DNA from 3 places in the Telluria sp. LT2P34 genome. Region 3 is predicted to be linked to each of the others. Evidence: predicted binding sites of a transcription regulator. Region 3 holds the regulator's gene; each other region holds the start of a gene.
What was found. Region 3 encodes HrcA, which represses chaperone genes, less so after heat shock. Its sites were predicted from a motif close to TTAGCACTCNNNNNNNNNGAGTGCTAA; they were not measured.

Region 1 (3,273 bases), 600 kb from region 3:
TCAGGCCGACTTCTTCAGCGATGACCTGGCCGCCGGTCAGGACAGCGATGTCTTCCAGCATGGCCTTGCGACGGTCGCCGAAGCCTGGGGCCTTGACGGCAACGGTCTTCAGGATGCCGCGGATGTTGTTGACGACCAGGGTCGCCAGCGCTTCGCCTTCGATGTCTTCGGCAACGATCACCAGCGGACGGCCGGCTTTCGCGACTTGCTCCAGTACCGGCAGCAGATCACGGATGTTCGAGATCTTCTTGTCGCACAGCAGCACGAATGGATTCTCGTGGATCGCGACTTGCTTGTCCGGATTGTTGATGAAGTAAGGCGACAGGTAGCCGCGGTCGAACTGCATGCCTTCGACGATGTCGAGTTCGTCGTTCAGCGACTTGCCGTCTTCGACGGTGATGACGCCTTCCTTGCCGACTTTTTCCATCGCTTCAGCGATACGCTCGCCGATCGAGTAGTCCGAGTTGGCCGAGATCGCGCCGACCTGGGCGATTTCCTTGGTGGTGGTGCATGGACGCGAGATTTTCGCCAGCTCTTCGACGGTGGCAGCGACTGCCTTGTCGATGCCGCGCTTCAGGTCCATCGGGTTCATGCCGGCGGCAACGAACTTCATGCCTTCGCGCACGATGGCTTGTGCCAGCACGGTCGCGGTGGTGGTGCCGTCGCCGGCGTTGTCGCTGGTTTTGGAAGCGACTTCCTTGACCATCTGCGCACCCATGTTCTGCAGCTTGTCTTTCAGTTCGATCTCTTTGGCGACCGAGACACCGTCCTTGGTGACGGTCGGCGAACCGAACGAACGGTCCAGCACGACGTTGCGGCCTTTAGGACCCAGGGTGACCTTGACTGCGTTGGCGAGGATGTTGACGCCCTCAACCATCTTGGCGCGCGCTGCGTCGCCGAAAATTACTTCTTTAGCTGCCATTTTGTAGTTCTCCGTGTATTCGTGGGATGTTCTGAGGGAGGAAGATTACTTGACCAGCACGGCCATGATGTCTTCTTCGCGCATGACCAGCAGTTCCTGGCCATCGACCTTGACGGTCTGGCCCGAGTACTTGCCGAACAGGACGCGGTCGCCGACCTGGACTTCCAGTGCACGCAGCGAACCGTTTTCCTGGACTTTGCCATTGCCGACGGCGAGGATCTCGCCTTGGTCCGGCTTCTCGGCGGCTGCATCAGGGATGATCAGGCCGGAGGCAGTCTTGGTTTCCTGGTCGAGACGCTTCACGATAACGCGATCGTGCAGAGGGCGAAGGTTCATGCAAAACTCCTTAAAATTCAGTGGTTTGGACTAGCTATTGTTTGCGTTGTTGCCGCCACGCGCAGACATCGCGCTTGCGCCCGGTGTTCACGTTGCGGCTCGAAAGAGGTTGTTAGCACTCTCTACTAACGAGTGCTAATTATAGGGACGACATGGTGGTATTTCAAGACGCTGGCTTGCTTATTTCACTGTGGAGGTTTGTGCTGCCTCAAGCGCAGGGGCTTGCCAACTAGCTATAGCGCAGGAACAAAGCGGAGAGACTAGCAGCAAAAAGAAGGGGCGTGCCGCACCCTTGAGCGGCTATTGAGCAAGATCAAAAAGATCGCAGGGTATGCATGGCGGGTCGGCGGTGCCGGCTGAAAAACCGCCCTCAGCCCCGGCGCACGGCACGCTCGCCTGTTGACTGAGCAACCATATCCGCCCTATAGTTACGGATGATTTCCGAATTCCAAGACCTATCCGACAAGATCGAACAGCTGGCACGGCTGGTCGGCTCGCTGCGCAATGAAAATGCGCAATTGCGTCAGACAAATGTGGTGCTGAACGAAGTGAACACGGCGCTCCTCGAACGCCTGGTCGAAGCCCAGCACCGCATCGAAGCCGTGATCGAACAGTTGCCGCTGCCCGCAGGGCATGAGGCCGAAGCGTCCGACGCACCGCTCAATACCGAGGCCAGCCGATGATTTACCTGGATGTCACCATCATGGGCCAGCCCTACCGCCTGGCCTGCAAGGAAGGCGAAGAAGCCACGCTGCGCGATGCCGTGCGCTACCTCGACGGCAAGATGACGGCCCTGCGCGACTCCGGCAAGGTGAAGGGCAACGACCGCATCGCTGTCATGGCCGCGCTCAGCGTCGCCGCGGAATTCCTGTCGGTCAAGTCGCCGCAAGGTCCGCTGTCCGACATGTCGATGCTGGAAGTCAAGCAGAAAATCGAAGCGATGCATACCGTCCTCGACGCCGCCCTGCGGCCAGCCTGACACCGCAAGAAAATCTCTCCCGTGCGGCCAAATTCGTTTGACTTGCCGGTTCAAGCGAGTAAACTGCGTAGCACCCTGCGGTGTTCGAGATTGCCATATATTCCTTGAACCATTTACGTGCATAGGTTGCGGGATATTTTCGATGGGCGTGAGCGTCGCTAGTTCGACGAACCCGAAATTGGACTGACTGTGACCACCTTGAGCCTTTAGGTTCGGGATGCCGGCAAAAAACGGCACAGGCGGGGCACTTATTCCTGAAAACGGTTGCGGCCATTGGCGCGCAGCCGTTTTTTTATGCGCGCATGTTTTTAACGCGACGCGCGGTTTACTATTTTCGTGGAGCGGTGCAATGCGGTACTGGTTGATGAAATCCGAACCCGACGAAGTCAGTTTCGACGACGTTCGCGGGGCGCCAGCGCAAACCGTGGCCTGGTTTGGCGTGCGCAATTATCAGGCGCGCAATTTCATGCGCGACGCGATGCAGGTCGGCGACGGCATCCTGTTTTATCACTCCAGCTGCGCCGTTCCCGGTGTCGCCGGGATTGCGGAAGTGGCCAGTTCCCCGTATCCGGATGCCACCCAGTTCGACAGCGCCGGCAAATACTTCGACCCGAAAGCGACGATGGAGCAGCCGCGCTGGATTTCCATCGACGTCCGCGCAAAAGAGCAGGGGCGCTATTTGCCGCTGGCGGAAATGCGCACTGTTCCCGAACTCGAAGACATGCTTCTTTTGCAGAAAGGAAGCCGCCTTTCCATTTCGCCGGTCACCGCCGGCCAGTGGAAGCGGATTCTCGAACTGTTGCGCGAAACGCCTTGAGTCACCGTGGCAACCGAGCGAACGCCGAAAATCCTTTGACATAGTTAGATGGTTAGCTAATAATCATTTCATGAGCACTGTCTTCAAAGCCCTGTCCGACCCCACCCGCCGCAAAGTCCTGCAGCTCCTGCAAGCCGGACCCATCGGCGCGGGCGAACTCGCCGAGATGTTCGACGTTTCCAAGCCCACCATGTCGGCGCATTTCGCCGTGCTGGTCGG
Region 2 (3,273 bases), on a different contig from region 3:
TTGCCGAGCCTGCCGCCGACCCTGCCGTCGATGACCTGGGAGCTGCGCCATGAGCCCGTGGATCCGCCACCACCGCTTCGCCATCGGCGCAGCGCTCTCGCACCTGCGCAAGGCGCCGGGCAGTTTCCTGTTCAACGTGCTGGTCGTCGCCGTTGCGCTCGCCCTGCCCTTCGCCGGCCTGACCCTGCTCGACAACGTCCGCCCGATGACCGGCCAACTGTCGGTTGACCCGGAAGTGAGCCTGTTCGTGAAACCGGAAGCCTCGCGCGCAGACGCCCAGGCGCTCGAGCCGCAGCTGCGCCGCATCCTGCAGGGCAGCCAGGCCCGCATCGCGTTCGTGCCGCGCGAGAACGCGCTGGAAGACTTGAAGGAACGCAGCGGCTTGTCGGCCGCCCTCGATACCCTCGGCGACAATCCTTTGCCCGACAGCTATGTGATGAAGCTGGAAGGCTTTTCCAGCAGTGCCGACGCGGCGCGCATCGACGGCATCGTCGAACAGATGGGCGCGCTGCCGCAGGTCGATACGGTGCAGGTCGACTCGGCCTGGGTCAAGCGCCTGGCCGCGCTGCTGGGCATCCTGCGCCTGGCGCTGCTGCTGGCAGTGACCCTGGGCGTGGTCGTGATCGCCGTCGTGTTCAACACCATCCGCCTGCAGGTGCTGACCCAGCGCGACGAAATCGCCGTCTCGAAACTGCTGGGTGCAACCGACAACTTCATCCATCGCCCCTTCTATTACACCGGCGCCCTGCTCGGCCTGTGCGCCGGCGCCGTGGCGCTGGGCGCGGTCATGCTGGCCCTGCACCCGCTGAACGCGGCGATTGCCGATTTCGCGCGCCTGTACGCGTCGGAATTCCAGTTGGCGCCGCTGGGAGCGCTGGAGCTGCTGGGTTTGCTGGCGGTAAGCGCCGGACTCGGCCTGATCGGGGCGATGCTGTCCGTGCAGCGGCATCTGGCGCGGCTGAGCTGAGCGTAGTTTGTTTATGGTAGGCACGCTCGTGCCTACCATATTATTTCCTGACCAAATCTTCTTGTAGTCCTGCGCGCCGCGCCTGCGCCGGATAGCAGCGCTTCACCCGGCGAACTTCCCCCACCGTGCGCCAACTAACAGAAAACAGGGTGCTTGTCCCCGTACCCTGCGGTTTAAACGGCAGTACAAGTCACACACATTTGAGGTCTATCAAGAGATTTGCAAGATTCTGCTCTACAGTGAATCTGCACTTTTTTTAAATACTGATGGGCAATACTTTAAGCAGACTTAAACGATTCCGCTCCTATGGGGGGTCGCTGGCACTCACCCTCAGGGAGTGCTAATATATGTCCTCAAGTGAACGACTACAAGGCTTGTAACGCATCGCGCACGATGTCGTGCAGTCGGCGCCGGGGTGTCCTGGTCAGCTTGACGATGCAGCACAAATGACTCTACGAGGAAAAGATAATGTCCGCACAATCCGCATTGGTTCCAACCAGCAATCGTGCCCTGGGACTCGGCTTTACCGGCCAACTCGGTAACATCGACGCGTATATTTCCGCGGTGAACCGCCTGCCGATGCTGACCCATGAGGAAGAAGTTTCGCTGGCAACGCGCCTGCGCGATGCGAACGATCTCGATGCCGCACAAAAACTGGTGCTGTCGCACCTGCGCCTGGTGGTGTCGATTGCACGTGGCTATCTCGGCTACGGCCTGCCGCATGCCGACCTGATCCAGGAAGGCAATATCGGTCTGATGAAGGCAGTCAAGCGTTTCGACCCGAACCAGGGCGTGCGCCTGGTGTCGTACGCCATGCACTGGATCAAGGCCGAGATGCACGAATACATCTTGAAGAACTGGCGCCTGGTAAAGGTCGCCACGACCAAGGCCCAGCGCAAGCTGTTCTTCAACCTGCGCAGCAACAAGGTTGGCCTCGATTCGATGACGCCGACCCAGGTCGACGACCTGGCGAAGATGCTCAACGTCAAGCGCGAAGAAGTGATCGAGATGGAAACCCGCCTCTCGGGCCGCGACATCGCCCTGGAAGCGCCGACCGACGACGAAGACGACAAGTTCTCGCCGATCGCCTACCTGTCCTCGGACATGCAGGAGCCGACCAAGGTGCTGGAAGCCGAACAGGTCACGCGCCTGCAGTCCGAAGGCCTGGAAACGGCGCTGGGCAAGCTCGACCCGCGCTCGCGCCGCATCGTCGAAGCGCGCTGGCTGGCGAACGACGACGGTTCCGGTGCGACGCTGCACACGCTGGCCGAAGAGTTCGGCGTGTCGGCCGAGCGCATCCGCCAGATCGAATCGGCGGCCTTGAAGAAGATGAAAGGCGCGCTGGCGGCGTTTATCTAAGCGCCAGTCGCATGCAGGAACAGGCGGCCCCGCGAGGGCCGCTTTTTTTTGTACGAACGGGCCACCAAAAAAAACGGCGGCCTGTGAGGGCCGCCGCAAATCCGGTAAGTACAACGGGCTTTCGCCCGTTTTCAATCAATAAATCGCGCCGCCAGCCGTATCCTTCAGCTGCACTTTCCAGGCGCCCTGCACCAGCTTGATGACCGATGCCGGCATCGGCACGTAGTCGAGCTCGGCTGCTGCGGCGGCGCCGTTCTTGTAGGCGTAGTCGAAGAACTTCACGACTTCCTTGCCCTTGGCCGCGTCAGCCTGCGCCTTGTGCATCAGGATGTAGGACACGCCCGTGATCGGCCAGCTGTTCTTGCCGGCGGTGTCGGTCAGGATCACGGCGAAGCCCGGGGTCTTGGTCCATTCGGCGCTGGCGGCGGCGGCCTTGAAGGCTTCGTCGTCCGGCTGCAGGTACTGGCCGTCCTTGTTCTTCAGCTGGGTGTGCGACAGCTTGTTCTTCTTGGCATAGGCCCACTCGACGTAGCCGATCGAACCCTTGATGCGCTGCACGTTGGCGGCGACGCCTTCGTTGCCCTTGCCGCCCACGCCCGTGGCCCACTTCACCGAGGTGCCGGCGCCGATCTTGGCCTGGAAGTCAGGGTTCACTTTCGACAGGTAGTCGGTGAACAGGAAGGACGTGCCCGAGCTGTCGGCGCGGTGCACGACGGTGATGTCGGCGTCCGGCAGTTTCACGCCCGGGTTCAGGGCGGTGATTGGCTGCGCGTTCCACTTGGTGATCTTGCCGAGGTAGATGTCGGCCAGGACCGGGCCGGTCAGCTTCAGCTGGCCCGGGGTCACGCCTTCGACGTTGATCACGGCGACCACGCCGCCCATGATGGCCGGGAACTGCATCAGGCCCGCTTCTTCCAGCTCGGCGGCCTTGAGCGGCATGTCCGAGG
Region 3 (3,273 bases):
CAGCACTGCGTCGGGCGCGGCCGCGATCGCCTCGACCAGCATGCGGCCCATGCGCCCGCTGGCGCCGGCCACCGCGATTTTCATCTGCTTCATGACGTTATGGGGTGGTGGTCGAGGTGGCCGGTTGCGCGGCATTCGTGGGCTCGATCGGGCGGGTCGATGGCGCGGCGGCCTTCTTCGCGTCCTTGTTGAATTGCTTGATCGGGCCGGCGATGCGCGCGATGTACTCGCGCTCGGTCGGCAGGTTGCCGCCGTCGAAACGCTCGACCACGTCATCCTTGAAATACACGGTGACGCGGCTGGTGGTCAGCTCGCCATTGCCACGCGCCAGATAGAACGGATAGTCCCAGCGGTTGGCGTGGAACATGTCGGTCAGCAGCGGTGTCCCCAGCAGGAAGCGCACCTGGTCGCGGGTCTGGCCCACTTTCAGTTGCGACAGCATTTCCTGGGAGACGAAGTTACCTTGCTGGATGTCCGGACGGTAAGGCGAGAACACCCACAGGAATTTCTGCAGCTTGGTGACCTGCGTCGTTTGCGCACCGGAATTGGCCAGCGCAGCCGCTTTGTCCGCATCGGCTTGCATTGCTTGCGGGGACGTGTTGGCCGGCGCGGCCGGCTGCGTCGCGTTACGCCAGGATGCGCAACCGGACAGGAGCAGCGTGCATGCGAGGCCCGCAGCGAGCGCGGCGCGGGCATGGGAACGACGGACAAGAGCATCGATGACGCGCATAAGTAACCTCAAAACGATTAAGCGGGAGCTTCCAAAACGCTATATCATAAAGCACTCCGCCCATCTACGAGTAACAAACATGAGTAACAATCCGACCGACCTGAAGGCGAGCGGCCTGAAGGCGACGTTGCCGCGCCTGAAGATCCTGGAAATTTTTCAGAACAGCGAAGTGCGGCACCTGACGGCGGAAGACGTCTACAAAATCCTGCTTGCCGAGAACATGGATGTCGGCCTGGCGACCGTGTATCGGGTCCTGACCCAGTTCGAGCAGGCCGGCCTGCTGAACCGCAATCACTTCGAAACCGGCAAGGCGATTTATGAACTGAATGCCGGTTCGCACCACGACCACCTGGTCTGCCTCGACTGCGGCCATGTCGAAGAATTCTACGACGAAGAAATCGAATCGCGGCAGCACAAGATCGCCGTCGAACGCGGCTTCAAGATCGCCGAGCACGCGCTGGCCATCTACGGCAATTGCATCAAGCCGGCCTGCCCGCATCGGAATTGAGGGCTGCAGGCTGCAACGAACAATGGCGCCGATGGCGCCATTTTTTATGTTCCACGCGGCCATGGCCGATCAGGAATGGCTCAAGGCATTCGACAGCAATTTGGCCGTGATGTCCACGATCGGAATCACGCGCTCGTAGGCCATGCGCGTCGGTCCGATGACGCCCAGGGTGCCGACGATCTTGCCGTTGACCTCGTAGGGCGCGGTCACCACGCTCATTTCGTCCATCGGCACCAGCTTCGATTCGCCGCCGATAAAAATCTGCACGCCGCCGGCCTTGCTCGACATGTCGAGCAATTGCATCAGCCCGGTTTTCTGCTCGAACATTTCGAACATCTGGCGTAGCGAACTCATGTTGGAGGACAGGTCCGACACCGACAGCAGGTTGCGCTCGCCGGAGATGACCATGCCGTCGCCCTGCTCCGCCATGGCCTCGGTGCCGGCCTCCACCGCCGTTTGCATCAGGCCGCCGATGTCGTCGCGCAACTGGCGCAGTTCGGAACCCAGGCGCCGGCGCACTTCGTCGAAGGTCAGGCCGGCGAAGTTCTGGTTCAGGTAATTGGCCGACTGCACCAGCTGGTTCGGCGTGTAGTCGACCTCGGTCAGCAGCAGGCGGTTCTGCACGTCGCCGCGCGGGTCGACGATGACGAGCAGGATGCGGCGCTCGGACAGGCGCAGGAATTCGATCTGCTGGAACACCGACTCGCGGCGCGGGCTCTGCACCACGCCGGCGAACTGGGTCAAGGAGGACAGCATCTGCGCCGCGTTGGCGATCAGCTTTTGCGGGTGCTGGGTCGAGAAGCGCATGTGCTCGGGGCTGACTCCGTGCTGGCCGTCGATGTGCTGCACCGTCAGCAGGGTGTCGACGAACAGCCGGTAGCCGCGCGGCGTTGGCACCCGGCCGGCCGAGGTGTGGGGGCTGGCGACATAGCCCATTTCCTCGAGGTCGGCCATGATGTTGCGGATCGTGGCCGGCGACAGGTCCAGGCCCGAGATCTTCGAGAGCGCGCGCGACCCGACCGGCTGGCCGTCGGCGATATAACGCTCGACCAGGGCTTTCAGGAGGGTTTGGGCACGGGGTTCAAGAGACATGGGAGGGCAAGCGGCAGAATGTTCTGGACCTATTATGCACGTTCGATCGCTCCGATGGTTCCCGAGGGCGCCGCTTAAAGGTGTTCGCGCTTGAGCCAGGCGAGCAAACCGTCGAAATCGGCGACGGTCGCGTCCGGCTGTATGCCCTCGTCGAGGTGGCGCCGGCTGCCGGTGCGGTTCATCCACACGGCGCGCAGCCCGGCGCGCTGGGCGCCCTGCACATCGAGCACGAGGTCGTCGCCGACGTAGACCGCATCGTGCGGCGCCACGCCAAGCGCCGCGAGCGCGGCGTGGAAAATCGCCGGGTCCGGCTTGGCGCGCCCGAACGCCGGCGCCGATACCGAGGCATGAAAATAGTGGGCCAGGCCGATGGTCTGCAAGTCGGCATTGCCGTTGGTGACCGAGCCAATCAGCACGCGCCCCTTCAGGCGCAGCAGGCCGGGCAGCACATCGTCATACGGCACCACGGCATTGCGGGCGGCGAAGAATTCCGTCATCGCCTGCTCGACCTTGGCTGCGTCTTCGCCGGCCTGCTCGAACGCGGCGGTCAAGCCGGCACGGCGCAGGGCGCCCAGGTCGAGCTGGAACTCGGGTTTGCGCGCCAGCAGTTCAAGGCGCGCCTGGCGCAGGCTGTCGATGGTGAAGCGTTCCGCTACCCGCGGCGCGTTGTTGGCAAGCCACGCGAACAGGGTCTGCTCGGCCTGCAGGATCACGGGCGCGATCGGCCACAGGGTATCGTCGAGATCGAACAGGACGGCTTTGGGCCAGGGGCGGCGGTAGGTGGGCGTCATGTTCCGTGCATAAATGGGGGCTGACCAAGCATAGCGAGGCCAGCGGCTAAAAGCAAATGCGAGCAAATGCGTGCAAGCGCGCGATCGTTACAGCGTGAGTTACAGCTTGATACACAGCGCAATGAGCCCGGGGCTTGTCAAATGCTCTAAAA

Region 1: the regulator HrcA is predicted to act here: its motif matches at 1,371-1,397, upstream of groES (co-chaperone GroES).
Region 2: the regulator HrcA is predicted to act here: its motif matches at 1,285-1,311, upstream of rpoH (RNA polymerase sigma factor RpoH).

Annotation. Positions count from the first base shown of each region.
Region 1 is NZ_JCASIN010000002.1:423,621-426,893, reverse strand. Features, by position in the region: gene groL (chaperonin GroEL) at 1-922, opposite strand, end outside; gene groES (co-chaperone GroES) at 968-1,258, opposite strand; gene AC56KZ_RS07820 (hypothetical protein) at 1,693-1,941, shown strand; gene AC56KZ_RS07815 (cell division protein ZapA) at 1,938-2,237, shown strand; RNA gene ssrS (6S RNA) at 2,307-2,487, shown strand; gene AC56KZ_RS07805 (EVE domain-containing protein) at 2,587-3,054, shown strand; gene AC56KZ_RS07800 (metalloregulator ArsR/SmtB family transcription factor) at 3,125-3,273, shown strand, end outside.
Region 2 is NZ_JCASIN010000005.1:153,886-157,158, reverse strand. Features, by position in the region: gene AC56KZ_RS15100 (cell division ATP-binding protein FtsE) at 1-53, shown strand, start outside; gene ftsX (permease-like cell division protein FtsX) at 50-967, shown strand; gene rpoH (RNA polymerase sigma factor RpoH) at 1,436-2,326, shown strand; gene pstS (phosphate ABC transporter substrate-binding protein PstS) at 2,462-3,273, opposite strand, start outside.
Region 3 is NZ_JCASIN010000002.1:1,025,702-1,028,974, forward strand. Features, by position in the region: gene dapB (4-hydroxy-tetrahydrodipicolinate reductase) at 1-93, opposite strand, end outside; gene AC56KZ_RS10485 (outer membrane protein assembly factor BamE) at 98-730, opposite strand; gene fur (ferric iron uptake transcriptional regulator) at 810-1,238, shown strand; gene hrcA (heat-inducible transcriptional repressor HrcA) at 1,308-2,330, opposite strand; gene AC56KZ_RS10500 (HAD family hydrolase) at 2,405-3,121, opposite strand.